DNA from 2 places in the Marinobacterium sp. NO-S09 genome. Region 1 is predicted to be linked to the other one. Evidence: predicted binding sites of a transcription regulator. Region 1 holds the regulator's gene; the other holds the start of a gene.
What was found. Region 1 encodes sigma-54, which starts transcription at its own class of promoters, with help from an activator protein. Its sites were predicted from a motif close to TGGCACNNNNNTTGCTNT; they were not measured.
Positions count from the first base shown of each region.

Region 2: a site for sigma-54 is predicted at 1,925-1,942, ahead of glnK (P-II family nitrogen regulator). Genes of this name have one in related genera too.

Region 1 covers NZ_CP168954.1:3,808,383-3,815,613, forward strand. Annotated here, with positions in the region: gene O3C79_RS17555 (KpsF/GutQ family sugar-phosphate isomerase) at 1-251, shown strand, start outside; gene O3C79_RS17560 (KdsC family phosphatase) at 251-796, shown strand; gene lptC (LPS export ABC transporter periplasmic protein LptC) at 790-1,356, shown strand; gene lptA (lipopolysaccharide transport periplasmic protein LptA) at 1,346-1,852, shown strand; gene lptB (LPS export ABC transporter ATP-binding protein) at 1,852-2,589, shown strand; gene O3C79_RS17580 (RNA polymerase factor sigma-54) at 2,637-4,163, shown strand; gene hpf (ribosome hibernation-promoting factor, HPF/YfiA family) at 4,216-4,506, shown strand; gene O3C79_RS17590 (PTS sugar transporter subunit IIA) at 4,528-4,989, shown strand; gene rapZ (RNase adapter RapZ) at 4,992-5,864, shown strand; gene O3C79_RS17600 (HPr family phosphocarrier protein) at 5,872-6,141, shown strand; gene mgtE (magnesium transporter) at 6,187-7,231, shown strand, end outside.
Region 2 covers NZ_CP168954.1:439,052-446,282, reverse strand. Annotated here, with positions in the region: gene O3C79_RS02265 (YifB family Mg chelatase-like AAA ATPase) at 1-1,411, opposite strand, end outside; gene O3C79_RS02260 (accessory factor UbiK family protein) at 1,450-1,731, opposite strand; gene glnK (P-II family nitrogen regulator) at 2,014-2,352, shown strand; gene O3C79_RS02250 (ammonium transporter) at 2,398-3,672, shown strand; gene glnK (P-II family nitrogen regulator) at 3,811-4,149, shown strand; gene O3C79_RS02240 (entericidin A/B family lipoprotein) at 4,197-4,349, opposite strand; gene astA (arginine N-succinyltransferase) at 4,463-5,497, shown strand; gene O3C79_RS02230 (sensor histidine kinase) at 5,469-6,749, opposite strand; gene O3C79_RS02225 (response regulator transcription factor) at 6,746-7,231, opposite strand, start outside.

The sequences.
Region 1 (7,231 bases):
GCGTTTTGCTCGGCATCTTCACCGATGGTGACCTGCGCCGCACTCTGGACCAGGGACTCGATCTGACCAACACCCCGATCACCGAAGTCATGACCGAAGGCGGCACCCGTGTGCAGCCCGGCATTCTGGCGGCCGAAGCCCTCAGCCTGATGCAGGAACGCAAAATCAATGCACTACTGGTGGTCGATGAACAGGACCGTCCCATCGGCGCACTCAACATGCACGATATGCTCAAGGCGGGGGTGATTTGATGCAACTGGAATCCCTGACCCCGGAACAGCGCAAGGCCCTGAAAGATATCCGCCTGGCTGTGTTCGATGTGGATGGCATCCTGACGGATGGTCGCCTGAATTTTCTTGCCGACGGTCGCGAAGTGAAAAGCTTTCACACCCTGGACGGGCTGGGCATCAAGATGCTGCAGCGTAGCGGCATTGAAACGGCCATTATAACTGGCCGCCGCTCGCCCCAGGTGGAACAGCGCGCCGAAGCACTGGGTATCACCTACCTGCGCCAGGGCCGAGAGGACAAGCTCACCGCTCTGCGTGAACTCTGGGACCAGAGCGGCCACCAGGCAAGCGACACGGCCTATATCGGTGATGACCTGCCCGACCTGTCGGCCATCCTGCATTCCGCATTTGGTGCCTGCGTCCCCAATGGTCACCCGCTGGTGCGCAAGGAAGCCGACTGGTGCAGCCAGGCTTCGGGGGGCAAAGGCGCTGCCCGTGAATTCTGTGAGCTGATCCTCGCGGCCCAGGGCAAACTGGAAGCCTTGTATCAGGAGTACCGCGGATGCTGAATCAGCGGTGGCGTCTGGCCGTTGTGGCCACCCTGCTGACACCACCTCTGCTTTGGCTGGGCTGGAGCGGTCCGACCGTGAACACCCCGGCGCCCTCCGGTGGCGCCGAGGAGAACGTCGATTTCTTTATTGAACAGGCACGCATTACGCGCTGGCAGGAAGATGGCTCCGAAGCGCATCAGATCAATACCGAGCTGATGCAACACCTGCCCGAACTCAGCTTGACCCGATTACACAACCCCGAGGTCAATGTACCGGGGCAGGATGAGACTACTCCCTATCGACTCAGAGCGGATAAAGGCGAGGTACCGGATTCGCATGAGCAGGTAGAGCTTGCAGGCGGTGTACTGCTTCATGATAATTCCCAGTCCGAAGCCACAGTCAAACTCAGCACAGAACAGTTGACCCTATACCCGGCAGAAGAACGTGCCCATACGGCACAGATTGTCAGGGTAGAACGCGGAGATGACACCACCGAGGCACTCGGCATGGATGTGTATTTTGAGGAACAGCGGATAGAACTGCTATCGGATGTTAAGGGTGTTTACCATGCACAATAAACTACGCGGACTCTGCGCAGCTCTACTGCTTTGGCTGCCGGCGGCAGCTCAGGCACTGCCGGATGACCATAATCAGCCGATCAACATCAGCGCTGATCGCGCCAGCATCAACGAGCGCACCGGTATCACCGTATACACCGGTAACGTGGAAATTCGGCAGGGCAGTATGCTGATCAAGGGCGCGCGCGTAGAGTTGCACCGCCAGGGCAACGGTGTTTCGCGCATTATCTCGACCGGCTCACCGGCCGAATTTCATCAGCAGCCCGAGGCCGATGCCGCCCCTACTCGCGCCTACGGCCTGCGTATGGACTACCAGGTTAATCGCCAGGAAGTGACCATCACCGAATCTGCCCGCGTCGATCAGGGTCAGGATTCATTTTCCGGTGAGCGTATCGTCTACAACATGGAAAAAGCCGTGGTAAATGCCTTCGGCAGTGATGACGCCAATGGCGAACGTGTACGCATGGTCATCCAGCCGCGGACGGATTCAAATTAATGACAGCACCCACCAAACGTCTGGAAGCCCGCAATCTTGCCAAAAGCTATAAGGGTCGCGAAGTCGTACGTGACGTTTCCCTGCACGTGGACAGCGGCCAGATAGTCGGCCTGCTGGGCCCCAACGGCGCCGGCAAAACCACCTGTTTTTACATGATTGTGGGCCTGATCCCGGCTGACCGGGGCCAGATCATGATCACCGAGGATGATGTCACCCGCATGCCCATGCACGAGCGTGCGCGACGCGGTATTGGCTACCTGCCTCAGGAAGCTTCGGTGTTTCGCAAACTCAGCGTGCGCGATAATCTGATGGCGATACTGGAAACCCGACCCGAGCTCGATGCCAGCCGCCGCAAGGCCCTGCTGGAAGAGCTGCTGGAAGAGTTTCATATCACCCATCTGAAAGACAGCCTGGGCATGTCGCTTTCCGGCGGCGAACGTCGACGGGTAGAGATCGCCCGCGCCCTGGCAACAGAACCTGATTTTATTCTGCTGGATGAGCCCTTTGCCGGCGTTGACCCCATATCGGTCAGTGACATCAAGCAGACCATTCGCCACCTGCAATCACGCGGTATCGGTGTATTGATCACAGACCACAACGTGCGTGAGACGCTTGATATCTGTGAACAAGCCTATATCGTCAGTGAAGGAGGCATATTGGCACAGGGTACCCCGGAGGTGATCCTGGCGGATCAACAAGTCCGTCGTGCCTATCTGGGCGAGCAGTTCTCGCTTTAGCGGCTTTCCCCCGGGAGTCTTCCTAGCAGTTCAATTGGCAGTCGTTTATGAAACAATCCTTACAACTCAAGATCGGCCAACAGCTGACCATGACCCCTCAGTTGCAACAGGCAATCCGCCTGCTGCAGCTTTCCTCGCTGGACCTCCAACAGGAGATTCAGGAGGCGCTGGACAGCAACCCCCTGCTGGAAGCCGAAGAGGAGCATGAGACTCATCAGGCCGCCGAGGCGGACAGCGACCGTCAGGACAGCGACTCAGCGGACAACACGTCCAGCCGGGAAACCGCCAGCACCAGCGACAACGCTGACAGTGACGACAACTGGAGTGATGACCAGCCCGAAGATCACTGGAATGATCAGATTCCGGCCGAGCTGACCACGGACAGCAGCTGGGATGACACCTTCCAGCACCAGAGCACACCGTCCCAGCCCCGTGATGACGACTGGTCGCCGGGCGACAATGACACCATGGAAGACAGCCTGCAGGATCACCTGTTGTGGCAGCTCAACCTCACCCCCATGAGTGAGACCGATTACCAGATCGCGCTGGCCATCATTGACTCGGTGGATGCCGATGGCTACCTCACCACCAGTACCGAGGATCTGCTGGAGCATTTCCAGAATCACCAGCCCGAGGACTTTGCGGATGCGGAGCTGGATGAAGTGGAAGCCGTGCTGCACCGCCTGCAGCAGTTTGATCCGACCGGTGTCTGTGCCCGCGACCTCAATGAATGCTTGCGTCTGCAGCTGCTGCAACTGCCCGAAGATACTCCATTGCGCCCCTATGCGATCCGCCTGGTGCGCGACCATCTTAATCTGCTGGGCAGCCACGACTACCGCACATTGATGCGCCGCATGCGCCTGAAGGAGCCGGAACTGCAACAGGTCATCAGCCTGATCCAGAGCCTGAACCCCAAGCCCGGCGGCATCATCAGCCCTGAAGCCGCGCAGTATGTCATCCCGGATGTACTGGTGCGCAAACAGCAGGGCCAGTGGACCGTGAGCCTCAACAATGAGGCCTCACCCAAGCTCAAGATCAACAGCCAGTATGCCGACCTGGTGCGCCGCGCCGATAACAGCGCCGACAACACCTACCTGAAGAACCACCTGCAGGAAGCACGCTGGTTCCTCAAGAGCCTGGCCAGCCGCAACGAAACACTGCTCAAGGTCACCACGGAGATCGTGGCGCGCCAGATCGACTTCTTTGAAGAAGGTGACGAGGGCATGAAACCGATGGTTCTGCATGACATCGCCGAAGCGGTCGACATGCACGAATCCACCATCTCGCGCGTTACCACCCAGAAATACATGCACACACCGCGTGGCATCTTCGAGCTAAAGTACTTTTTCTCCAGCCATGTGGGTACTTCCGATGGCGGAGCCGCCTCGTCTACCGCCATCCGCGCATTGATCAAGAAGCTGATCAATGATGAAAATACAGCCAAACCGCTGAGTGACAACAAAATCGCACAGCTACTCAAGGAACAGGGCATTAACGTTGCCCGCCGTACCGTTGCAAAATATCGGGAGGCAATGCACATTCCGCCTTCTAATGAGCGCAAGCGTCTGGTTTAATGAGAGTGAAGGCGGTGCATCTGCTGCACCCCTATGAGAAGGAGAAAAACCTATGCAGATCAACATCACTGGCCACCATGTCGAACTGACTGATGCCCTGAATGACTATGTACGTAACAAGTTTGATCGTCTGGAACGTCACTTCGACAACATCACCAATGCACAGGTCACCCTTAGCGTAGAGAAACAGCGCCAGAAATCCGAGGCCAACATCCACCTCGCCGGCGGTGAAGTCTTTGCTGCGAACGAACACGACGACATGTATGCCGCCATCGACGGCATGGTCGACAAGCTCGATCGTCAGATCATCAAGCACAAAGAAAAGATGAAATCCCACAAATAACCGGTAGCAGCACGTAACCACATGCAACTATCAGAACTGCTGACCCCATCGCGCACACTCTGCCACGTCGATGTAGTCAGCAAAAAGCGGGTTCTCGAACTCGCCAGCCAAACCATTGCAGAGCAGTTGGATGGCCCGGCCGCTGAAGATATCTTCAGCGGCCTTATCAATCGTGAACGCCTGGGCAGCACCGGTATCGGTGAAGGCGTCGCCATTCCTCACTGTCGTATGGCCGGCGTACACAAGGCCGTTGGACTGCTGATGACACTGACCAGCCCGATCGATTTCGATGCCATCGATAATCGCCCGGTTGATCTGGTGTGCCTGCTGCTGGTCCCGGAAGAAGGCGCCGAAGAACATCTGCAAACCCTGGCGGGATTGGCTGAACTGTTCAACCATTCGGAAACGCGGGACTCGCTGCGAGCCTGCGGCAGTGCCGATGATCTGCTGGAGCGCGTCCAACAGCTCTGCCAGGAGCATTGAGCATGCGCCTGGTTGTGCTCAGTGGTCGCTCGGGATCAGGTAAAAGTACGGCACTTCAGGTACTGGAAGACGTCGGCTTCTACTGCATCGACAACCTGCCTGCCCTGCTGCTGCCTGACTTGATCAAGCTGATGCTGGCCGATCCCCAGCCAATCAGCAAAATTGCCGTCAGCATTGATGCCCGCAACCAGCCCAGCAACCTGCAGCAGTTCCCCGAGATCATGGCCCAGCTGCAGAAGCTGCCGAACCTGGGCATCGAAACCCTGTTTCTTGACGCCGGCGAGGCCACCTTGTTGCGCCGCTACAATGCCACACGCCGCCGTCACCCTCTGAGCGACAATAACCAGAGCCTGCAGCAGTCCATTCGCAACGAACGCGAGCTGCTGGAGCCCATTGCCACCCAGGCCGACCTGCGCATCGATACCACACGCCTGTCTCTGTATGAGCTGCGTGATGAAGTCAAACTGCGCGTCGCCGGGCGCACGGAACAGGAACTGTCGCTGCAGTTCGAGTCATTCGGTTTCAAGCACGGCGTGCCACTGGATGTGGATTTCACTTTCGATGTGCGCTCCCTGCCCAACCCCTATTGGGTGCCCGAGCTGCGCCGCCACACAGGGCGCGACCAGGAAGTGATCGACTTTCTGTCCGGATACGAGGATGTCACTGAAATGGTGACCGATATCCGCCAGTTCGTGGAAAAATGGCTGCCCCGCTTCCGCGCCAATAACCGCAGCTATATCACCATCGGTATCGGCTGTACCGGCGGCCAGCACCGCTCTGTCTATGTTTGCGAACAGCTTGCTGGCCATTTCCGCACGCTTATGGATAATGTCCAGATATTGCACCGTGAACTAAGACAGCCTGGGTCGGACTGAAGCTAGCATGGTTGAAAAACGCCTGACGATTATCAACAAACTTGGCCTGCACGCCCGTGCAGCGGCTAAACTCGTCACCACGGCCAACCAGTTCGACTCCGATATTCGCATTGCCCGTGATGACCGGGAAATTGATGGCAAAAGTATCATGTCGGTGATGATGCTGGCCGCCAGCAAAGGCACCGAAATCGAACTCCGCATCCAGGGTCAGGACGAACATCACGCCCTGAGTGCACTCGAATCCCTGATCAATAACCGCTTCGACGAACCCGAATAAACAAACCGCTTTACCTCTTCACCTTCAGCACCGGAAACCAGCGCCATGAGCCAGCAGGATCAGCTTTCCAACCTGGAAACCCTCAGTGCCGCTCTCGAAGTCGGCGAACTGCAGCAGCTCAGATTCATGCTCAACAAGGGACTCAAGCCCGTTGAGGTGGCACACCTGCTGGAAAAAACGCCACCGCGCGAGCGCCAGATCCTGTGGAACCTGCTCAACAAGGACCTGGAAGGTGAGGTGCTGCAATATCTGGGCGATGAAGCACAGGCGGAAATCCTGAGCCGCATGGAAGCCTCGGAAGTACTGGCGATTACCGAATCGCTGGAAACCGATGACATGGCCGACATTCTGCAGCAGCTGCCCGAACGGGTGATGAAAGAGCTGCTGAAAATCATGGACCGGGAGAACCGTGAACGCGTCGAGCAGGTGCTCTCGTTCCCGGAGGATACCGCCGGCGGCTTGATGAATACCGATACGGTAACCATCCGCCCGGATATTACTGCAGAGACGGTATTGCGCTACCTGCGCCGTCACAAGGAGATCCCCGAGACCACCGACACCCTGTTCGTGGTCAGCCGTAAAGGCTCTTACATTGGCGTACTGCCGCTGACACGCCTGCTCACCACAGACCCTGACGTATTGGTGCGTGAGATTATGAACACCGACGTGGACGCCATTCCGGCTGACATGCCGGACGAAGAAGTTGCCCGCCTGTTTGAACAGCTCGACCTGATCTCAGCCCCCGTCACCAACGAAGAGGGCCAATTGCTGGGTCGTATCACCATCGATGACGTGGTGGACGTTATCCGTGAAGATGCCGACCACTCCCTTATGAGCATGGCCGGTCTGGACGAAGACGAGGATACCTTCGCCCCTATCATGAAAACCACCCGCCGGCGTGCAGTCTGGCTCGGCATCAACCTGATCACGGCCTTTATCGCATCCGCCGTGATTGGCCTGTTTGAAGAGACCATCGACAAGGTTGTTGCTCTCGCCGTACTGATGCCGATTGTAGCGTCCATGGGTGGTATAGCCGGTAGCCAGACACTTACACTGGTGATTCGCGGCCAGGCCCTGGGGCATGTGGAAC
Region 2 (7,231 bases), 780 kb from region 1:
CCTTGAGAATACGATGACAGGTTCGCGCCGACAGCTGATAGCGCTGCATCACCTGTGTCAGTAACACACGCCCGGCATCGTCCAGACCGCATACCTGCTCCAGTTCAGTGCCACCCAGCTCCCGATTCATGGTGCCCTGGCGCGTCAACTGCACCTCATGCGCCTGCCTCACCCGCGCCCTCACGTGGGCACTGCTTTCACCCGGTTTGGCCGGCGCCAGCAACGCATCCGGCGGGAGTGCCGGCACATGCAGCTGCAGATCGATACGGTCCAGCAACGGACCGGAGATTTTCTGCTGGTAGCGCCGAATCTGATCCGGCGTACAGTAACAACGATCGGTACCATCACCATGGTAGCCACAGGGGCAGGGGTTCATGGCAGCCACCAGCTGAAATCGAGCGGGAAAGCGGGTTTGCCGGGCCGCTCGGGAGATCAGAATCTCGCCGGTTTCCATGGGTTCGCGCAGTACTTCCAGTACCCGACGCGGAAATTCCGGCAGTTCATCAAGGAAGAGCACACCCTGATGCGCCAGCGAAATTTCACCGGGCCGGGGGTGACTGCCACCACCCACCAGTGCCACCGCCGAAGCAGTATGGTGCGGCGAACGGAAGGGGCGGATACCGGCACAGGCCGGGGTCACGTCATAGCCGGATACGGAGGCAATCGCGGCCACCTCCAACCGTTCCCGGCTTTGCAGCTCAGGCAGCAAGCCCGGCAAACGTGCCGCCAGCATGCTTTTACCGCTGCCCGGCGGTCCGGAAAACAGCAGGTTATGTCCACCGGCAGCCGCCACTTCCAGTGCTCGCCGTGCCTGAAACTGCCCTTTCACCTCGGTCAGATCCGGCATGGCACCCGCTTCGGCAGCGACCTCCTCGGCCACCGCCGGCTGCAGGGGTTGTCGGCGTATCAGGTGCTCAACCAGCTCAATCAGGTGCGACACCGCCAGCACCTCGGTATCCCCGGCCATCAGTGCTTCTTCGGCATTGTCACGGGGCACCACCAGAGCACGCTGCAACTGCCCGGCGGCAACGGATGCCGGCAGTACGCCGCGTACAGAGCGGATCTCGCCCGACAGGGACAACTCCCCCAGCATTTCCAGCGCAGGTGTGGCTTTCCAGCCTTTCAACTGCCCCGAAGCTGACAGGATGCCGATGGCAATGGCCAGATCATAGCGCCCTCCTTCCTTGGGCAGGTCTGCCGGTGCCAGATTGATAGTGATACGCCGCTGAGGGAACTCGAAGCCGGCGGTAATCAGGGCACTGCGTACCCGTTCGCGGCTTTCTTTCACGCCGGTTTCGGGTAAACCGACAATGGACATGGAGGGCAGGCCACCTGACAGGTGGACCTCTACCGTCACCGGAGGCGCGGCAATCCCGAGCTGGGCTCGGGTCTGAATGACTGCAAGTGACATGACACTTTCCTTGTGTCGAAGTGTAAATCGAGTGCCTGTTAAGAGGGCGTGCTGTCGTTATCCTCGGCAGCAGGTGCGGAATCCGTTTCCAGTGCCTGCAGGCGTGCTTCCAACTGTTCCAGACGCTCGCGGGTGCGCAGAAGCACAGCCTGCTGGGCATCAAATTCTTCACGTGTCACCAGGTCCAGGCGGGCAAAGGTGCCCTGCAGCATGGTGCGCATCTGGTCCTGCAGCTCCTGCTGACCGGGAATATCAGGACGGTTGCTGAGCAGCTGGCCGAATTGGCCGGACAGGCTGTCGATCAGTTTCTGGTGGATCATCGGGGTCTCCGCATCTGACTCGTATCAGGCTCCACTATAAACCAGTTTGGTGCTCAGGTCAGACCAGACCTGTGCACCAAATGGGTTCACGCACCATAACGGTGCACCAAAACATGCCCCGCCGCGCATCAAAACTGCCCCTATCTCCCTCTAATAGTCATTAACTCACTGTTTAGAAAGAAAAATCACAAGTTGGCACGTGCTTCGCTTATAGGGAATTACAACGCGCCAGCATCCGGCAAACGGGGTGCTCGGACCAACGCTAGCCTAGAGGACACAACGATGAAACTGATCTCAGCGATCATCAAACCATTCAAGCTGGATGATGTACGTGAGGCCCTGTCGGACATCGGCGTTCAGGGTATTACCGTTACTGAAGTAAAAGGCTTCGGCCGCCAGAAGGGCCATACCGAGCTCTACCGTGGTGCCGAGTACATCGTCGACTTTCTGCCCAAGGTTCGCATCGATGCGGCCGTAGCCGATGACATCGTCGACCAGGTACTGGAGGCGATCAGCAAGGCGTCGCACACCGGCAAGATCGGTGACGGCAAGATTTTTGTTACACCGCTGGAGCAGGTTGTGCGCATTCGTACCGGTGAGTCCGGTCACGACGCCCTGTAATCAGGCCTGTTTCCGCGTTTCCGTTTATCTCTGGAGGATAAGACAATGGAAGAACTGCTCAACTCGACAGCCGGGGATGTGACCCAGCTGAAATATGCGGTCGATACCTTCTACTTCCTGGTGTGTGGTGCACTGGTAATGTGGATGGCGGCCGGTTTCGCCATGCTCGAAGCAGGTCTGGTGCGTGCCAAGAACACCACCGAGATCCTGACCAAGAACATCGCACTTTACGCCATCGCCTGTACCATGTACCTGCTGTGTGGCTACTACATCATGTACAGCTCTGATGCCGGCGGCGTTATGCCGAGCCTGGGCGCTCTGATCGGTGGTGAAAACTCCGTCGACGCGGTTCTGGCCGGTGGCGATGACGCGCCTTACTACTCTTCTCGCTCAGACTTCTTCTTCCAGGTCGTGTTCGTGGCAACTGCCATGTCCATCGTATCCGGTGCAGTTGCCGAGCGCATGAAGCTGTGGGCCTTCCTGGCATTCGCTGTTGTCATGACCGGTTTCATCTACCCGACGTCCGGCTACTGGACCTGGGGCGGCGGTTTCCTGAGCGAAGCCGGCTTCTCTGACTTCGCCGGTTCCGGCATCGTACACATGGCGGGTGCGTCTGCTGCTCTGGCCGGTGTCCTGGTTCTGGGTGCACGTAAAGGCAAATACGGCAAGAATGGCGAAATCAACGCGATTCCGGGCTGTAACATGCCGCTGGCAACCCTGGGTACCTTCATCCTGTGGATGGGCTGGTTCGGCTTCAACGGTGGTTCCGAGCTGAAACTGTCTGACGTTGGTGAAGCCAACGCAGTTGCGGAAGTCTTCGTTAACACCAACGCAGCCGCTGCCGGTGGTGTCATCGCGGCGCTGATCGTAGCTCGCCTGTGGTTCCGCAAGGCTGACCTGACCATGGCACTGAACGGTGCACTGGCTGGCCTGGTTGCCATCACTGCTGACCCGCTGTCGCCAAGCGCGCTGGCCTCTACCCTGATCGGTGCCATCGGTGGTGCTCTGGTTGTCATCGCCATCGTCACTCTGGACAAACTGCGTCTGGATGATCCGGTCGGTGCCATCTCCGTGCACGGTGTGGTCGGTATCTGGGGTCTGCTGGCAGTGCCGCTGAGCAATGCTGATGCAACCTTCGGTGCTCAGCTGCTGGGTATCGTATCCATCTTCGGCTGGGTTTTCATTGCCAGCCTGGTGGTATGGCTGATCCTTAAGGCTGTCATGGGCATCCGTGTCAGCGAAGAGGAAGAGTACGAAGGCGTCGATCTCGCCGAGTGCGGTATGGAAGCCTACCCGGAATTCTCTGGCACCAAGAAGTAAACACACCAGAGGTTCCATCCTTCAGGCTGCGCAGAATATGCGCAGCCTTTTGATTATGGGTATACTGGCGTCCAAGGAGTCTCCACCGAACGACGGTGGGTACACTGGGACTGCCCCAATATTGCGAGGAGTTGAATGATGAAACTCGTCACAGCGGTGATCAAACCGTTCAAGCTGGATGACGTTCGCGAAGCCCTGTCCGAGATCGGTATCCAGGGTGTAACCGTGACTGAAGTGAAAGGCTTCGGCCGCCAGAAAGGCCATACCGAGCTGTACCGCGGCGCGGAATATGTGGTGGATTTCCTGCCCAAGGTGAAGATCGAAGTCGCCATTGATGACGACATGCTCGATCAGGTCATCGAAGCAATCAGCAAAACCGCCAACACTGGCAAGATCGGCGACGGCAAAATCTTTGTCATGCCGCTGGAGCAGGTGGTGCGTATTCGTACTGGCGAGACTGGCCCGGACGCTCTTTAACGGCCAGCCTTGCACTGGGCCGACCTGCCTCAGGTCGGCCTTGTTCCTCAGTTCTTCGCGTCGCGCGCAACTTCCTGAATCTTTTTACCGGCCTTGGTCAAGTCCTTGCCTGCACCCTCAATGGTACTGCAGCCGCTTTGCACGCCTGCCGCCAGCAACAGTCCCGCACTGGCAATCAGTGTAATCAGTTTCTTACCCATGGTTGCTCCTCATTCAGGCATGCCAAGATCATACCTCTAGCCTGCTTTTAGTGCTATTACCCCGGCCCGGCTCATCTATACTGCAGTCATAATCGTGACCACTGGAGGCCAGGATGCTGAGAGTACGCCCGATTGCATCGACAGACGACACCCTGTTGCACCAGATTGCCCGGGAATCAGGCCCGGGTTTTACCTCTTTGCCGGATAACCATGACCTGCTGGTCAGCAAGCTGGAGCAGGCGGTGAGTGCCTTTCGCAGCGCCCCCGAGCCAGCCCCGCTGACCTATCTGTTTGTACTGGAAGATACCGAAACCGGTGAGGTGCTGGGCACCAGCGGCATTACCGCGGCGGTGGGTCTGGATGCGCCCTGGTATCACTACCATATCGGCACCATTGTGCATGCCTCACACCAGCTGGGCATCTACAACGAGTTTCGCACCCTCTACCTGTGCAACGACTACACCGGCAGCAGCGAGCTCTGTTCACTGTTCTTGCGGCCTGATTTTCGTGGCCGGGGCGGTGGCGGTCTGCTGTCTCGGTCCCGCTTCCTGTTTATCGCCCAGCACCGTGCCCGCTTTGCCGACCGCATCATTGCCGAAATGCGCGGCTTCACCGACCAGGATGACAGCAACCCCTTCTGGGAAGGGCTGGGACAGCACTTTTTTTCCATGCACTACCGTGAAGCAGACTTCCTGACCGGCTCCGGCAACAAGGTGGTGATTGCCGAACTCATGCCCAAGCACCCGATCTATATCCACCTGCTGCCTCCGGCGGCGCAGGCGATCATTGGCGAGGTTCATCCCAATACACGCCCGGCCTGCAAGCTATTGAAGGCTCAGGGGTTCCGGTTTGAAGACTACGTGGATATTTTTGATGCCGGCCCGACACTGGCAGCACGCCCCGAGGAGGTGCATGCCATTGCGCGCAGCCGCACGCTGGAGGTGGTGATTGATGACCAGGCGGTGCCGGAGGGCGCACGCTCCTATCTGGTCAGCAATACCCAATGTGTGGATTTCCGCTGCACTCAGGCTCGCCTGCAGCCCGGGCGCCGTCGGGTGGCTCTGACCTCCGAAGTTGCCGCCTGCCTTGAGGTCAAGACAGGCGACCGGGTTCGACTGGTCAGTCTGCCGGCGGCAACTGAATCCTGAGCTCAAAGCCGCCCTCGGGCCGGTTATGGGCACTGATCCGGCCGCCCAACTGCTCAACGGCCCGGCGCGCAATGCTCATGCCCAAACCAAAGCCCTCTGCAGAGGTGCTGTCGTCCCGTACAAAGGGCTCAAACAGGCGAGGCAGGAGTGCCTCATCCACGCCCGGACCCGCGTCGCTCAGACTGATCTGAAGTCCGCCCCCAGGCAAGACCTGCAGCTGAAGGCTGGCGGGTGTTTCTTCAGGCGTATGACGCAGAATGTTTTCCACCCCGTTCTGTAACGCACGCCGCAGCAATTCACGGGCGCCAAGGTAATGTACGACGACCTCCGGCAGATCCAGTGTGAACGGCCGCGCCGGCTGGCGTAACCGCACTTCTTCCTGCAATTCCTGACAGAGTTCGTTGAGGGAAAACTCCACCGGACGCTCTTTGTTCTGCTGACGGCTAAAACTGAGGATTTCACTGATCAGGGCATCCAGACGTTCGCATTCGCGGTTGATACGCTGCATCAACGGGTCATCCTCCGCCAGCCGCTGCTCCACCAGACCGGCAGCGGCCTGCAGCCGCGCCAGGGGGGCTCGCAGCTCGTGGGACACATCCTGCAACAACCGCTGCTGCGCCAGCAGGGTCTGCTCCACGGACGCTACCATGGCATCAAACTCACGGGTCAGCTCCCCGATTTCATCCCGCCGCTGACTCAAGCCGGCATCGGCTCTCAGGGTCAGATCCTGTTCCTGATGCAGGTCCCGCACATGACGGCTGAGCCGTCGAATCGGCCGCACCACCAATCCACTGAGCACCAGCCCCGCCAGTCCCGACACCAGCAGTATCAGTACCATCTGCAACGAGAACAGGCGCCCGAGCATGCGCTCCACGAAGAAGGCCTCACGCGGCAAGCTCACCTTGGCCAGGTATTCACGACCACTGTCAGTGGTGAGTGCAAGTCTGAGGGCCCGTCGCGGCGGCTCATGTATGCCGGACATCAACGGCTCACGGCTGTCAGCCTCAAACAGCCAGACGGGTATTGAATGGCGCCGCCCCGGCAGCTTGTGCCAGTCCGGTACGCCATCTTCGTAGCGTTCCAGCATCAGCATTGCCTGCCCCCGGGCACGGGCTTCCAGCAGTTCCAGCTTATGGTCCTTGTCGTAGCGGCTGGACAGCACCAGAAAAACACTGCCCATGCCCACCAGGCTGACCAGCCAGATCACCAGAAACATCTTCCAGAACAGACGCTGATACCACCTGACCTTCATGCCTGACCCCGCACGAACTGATAGCCCTGGCCTCGCACGGTCTTGATCATTTCCTGATTATCCCCCATCACCGACGCCAGCTTTTGACGTACCCGGCTGACGTGAACATCGATGGCACGGTCATAGGCACTGAGTTCGCGGTGCAATACCCAGCGGGTCAGCTCTTCCTTACTCAGAACACGACCGGCATGTTGCATCAGATACGCCAGTACATTGAACTCGGCACTGGTCAGCTGTAATGGCTGGCCGGCAAACTGCACCTCACGCTGCCCCGGGTCCAGCACCAGCTCTCCTGATGCCAGGCGGTAAGCGGGAAAGGTACCGTCCTGCTCCGGTTCTGCTGTCGGCTGAACACCATCACAGCGGCGCAGGATCGCCTTCACACGCGCCAGCAGTTCGCGTGGGTGGCAGGGTTTGGACAGATAATCATCCGCGCCCATTTCCAGCCCCAGAATTCGGTCAATGGCCTCTCCACGACCGGT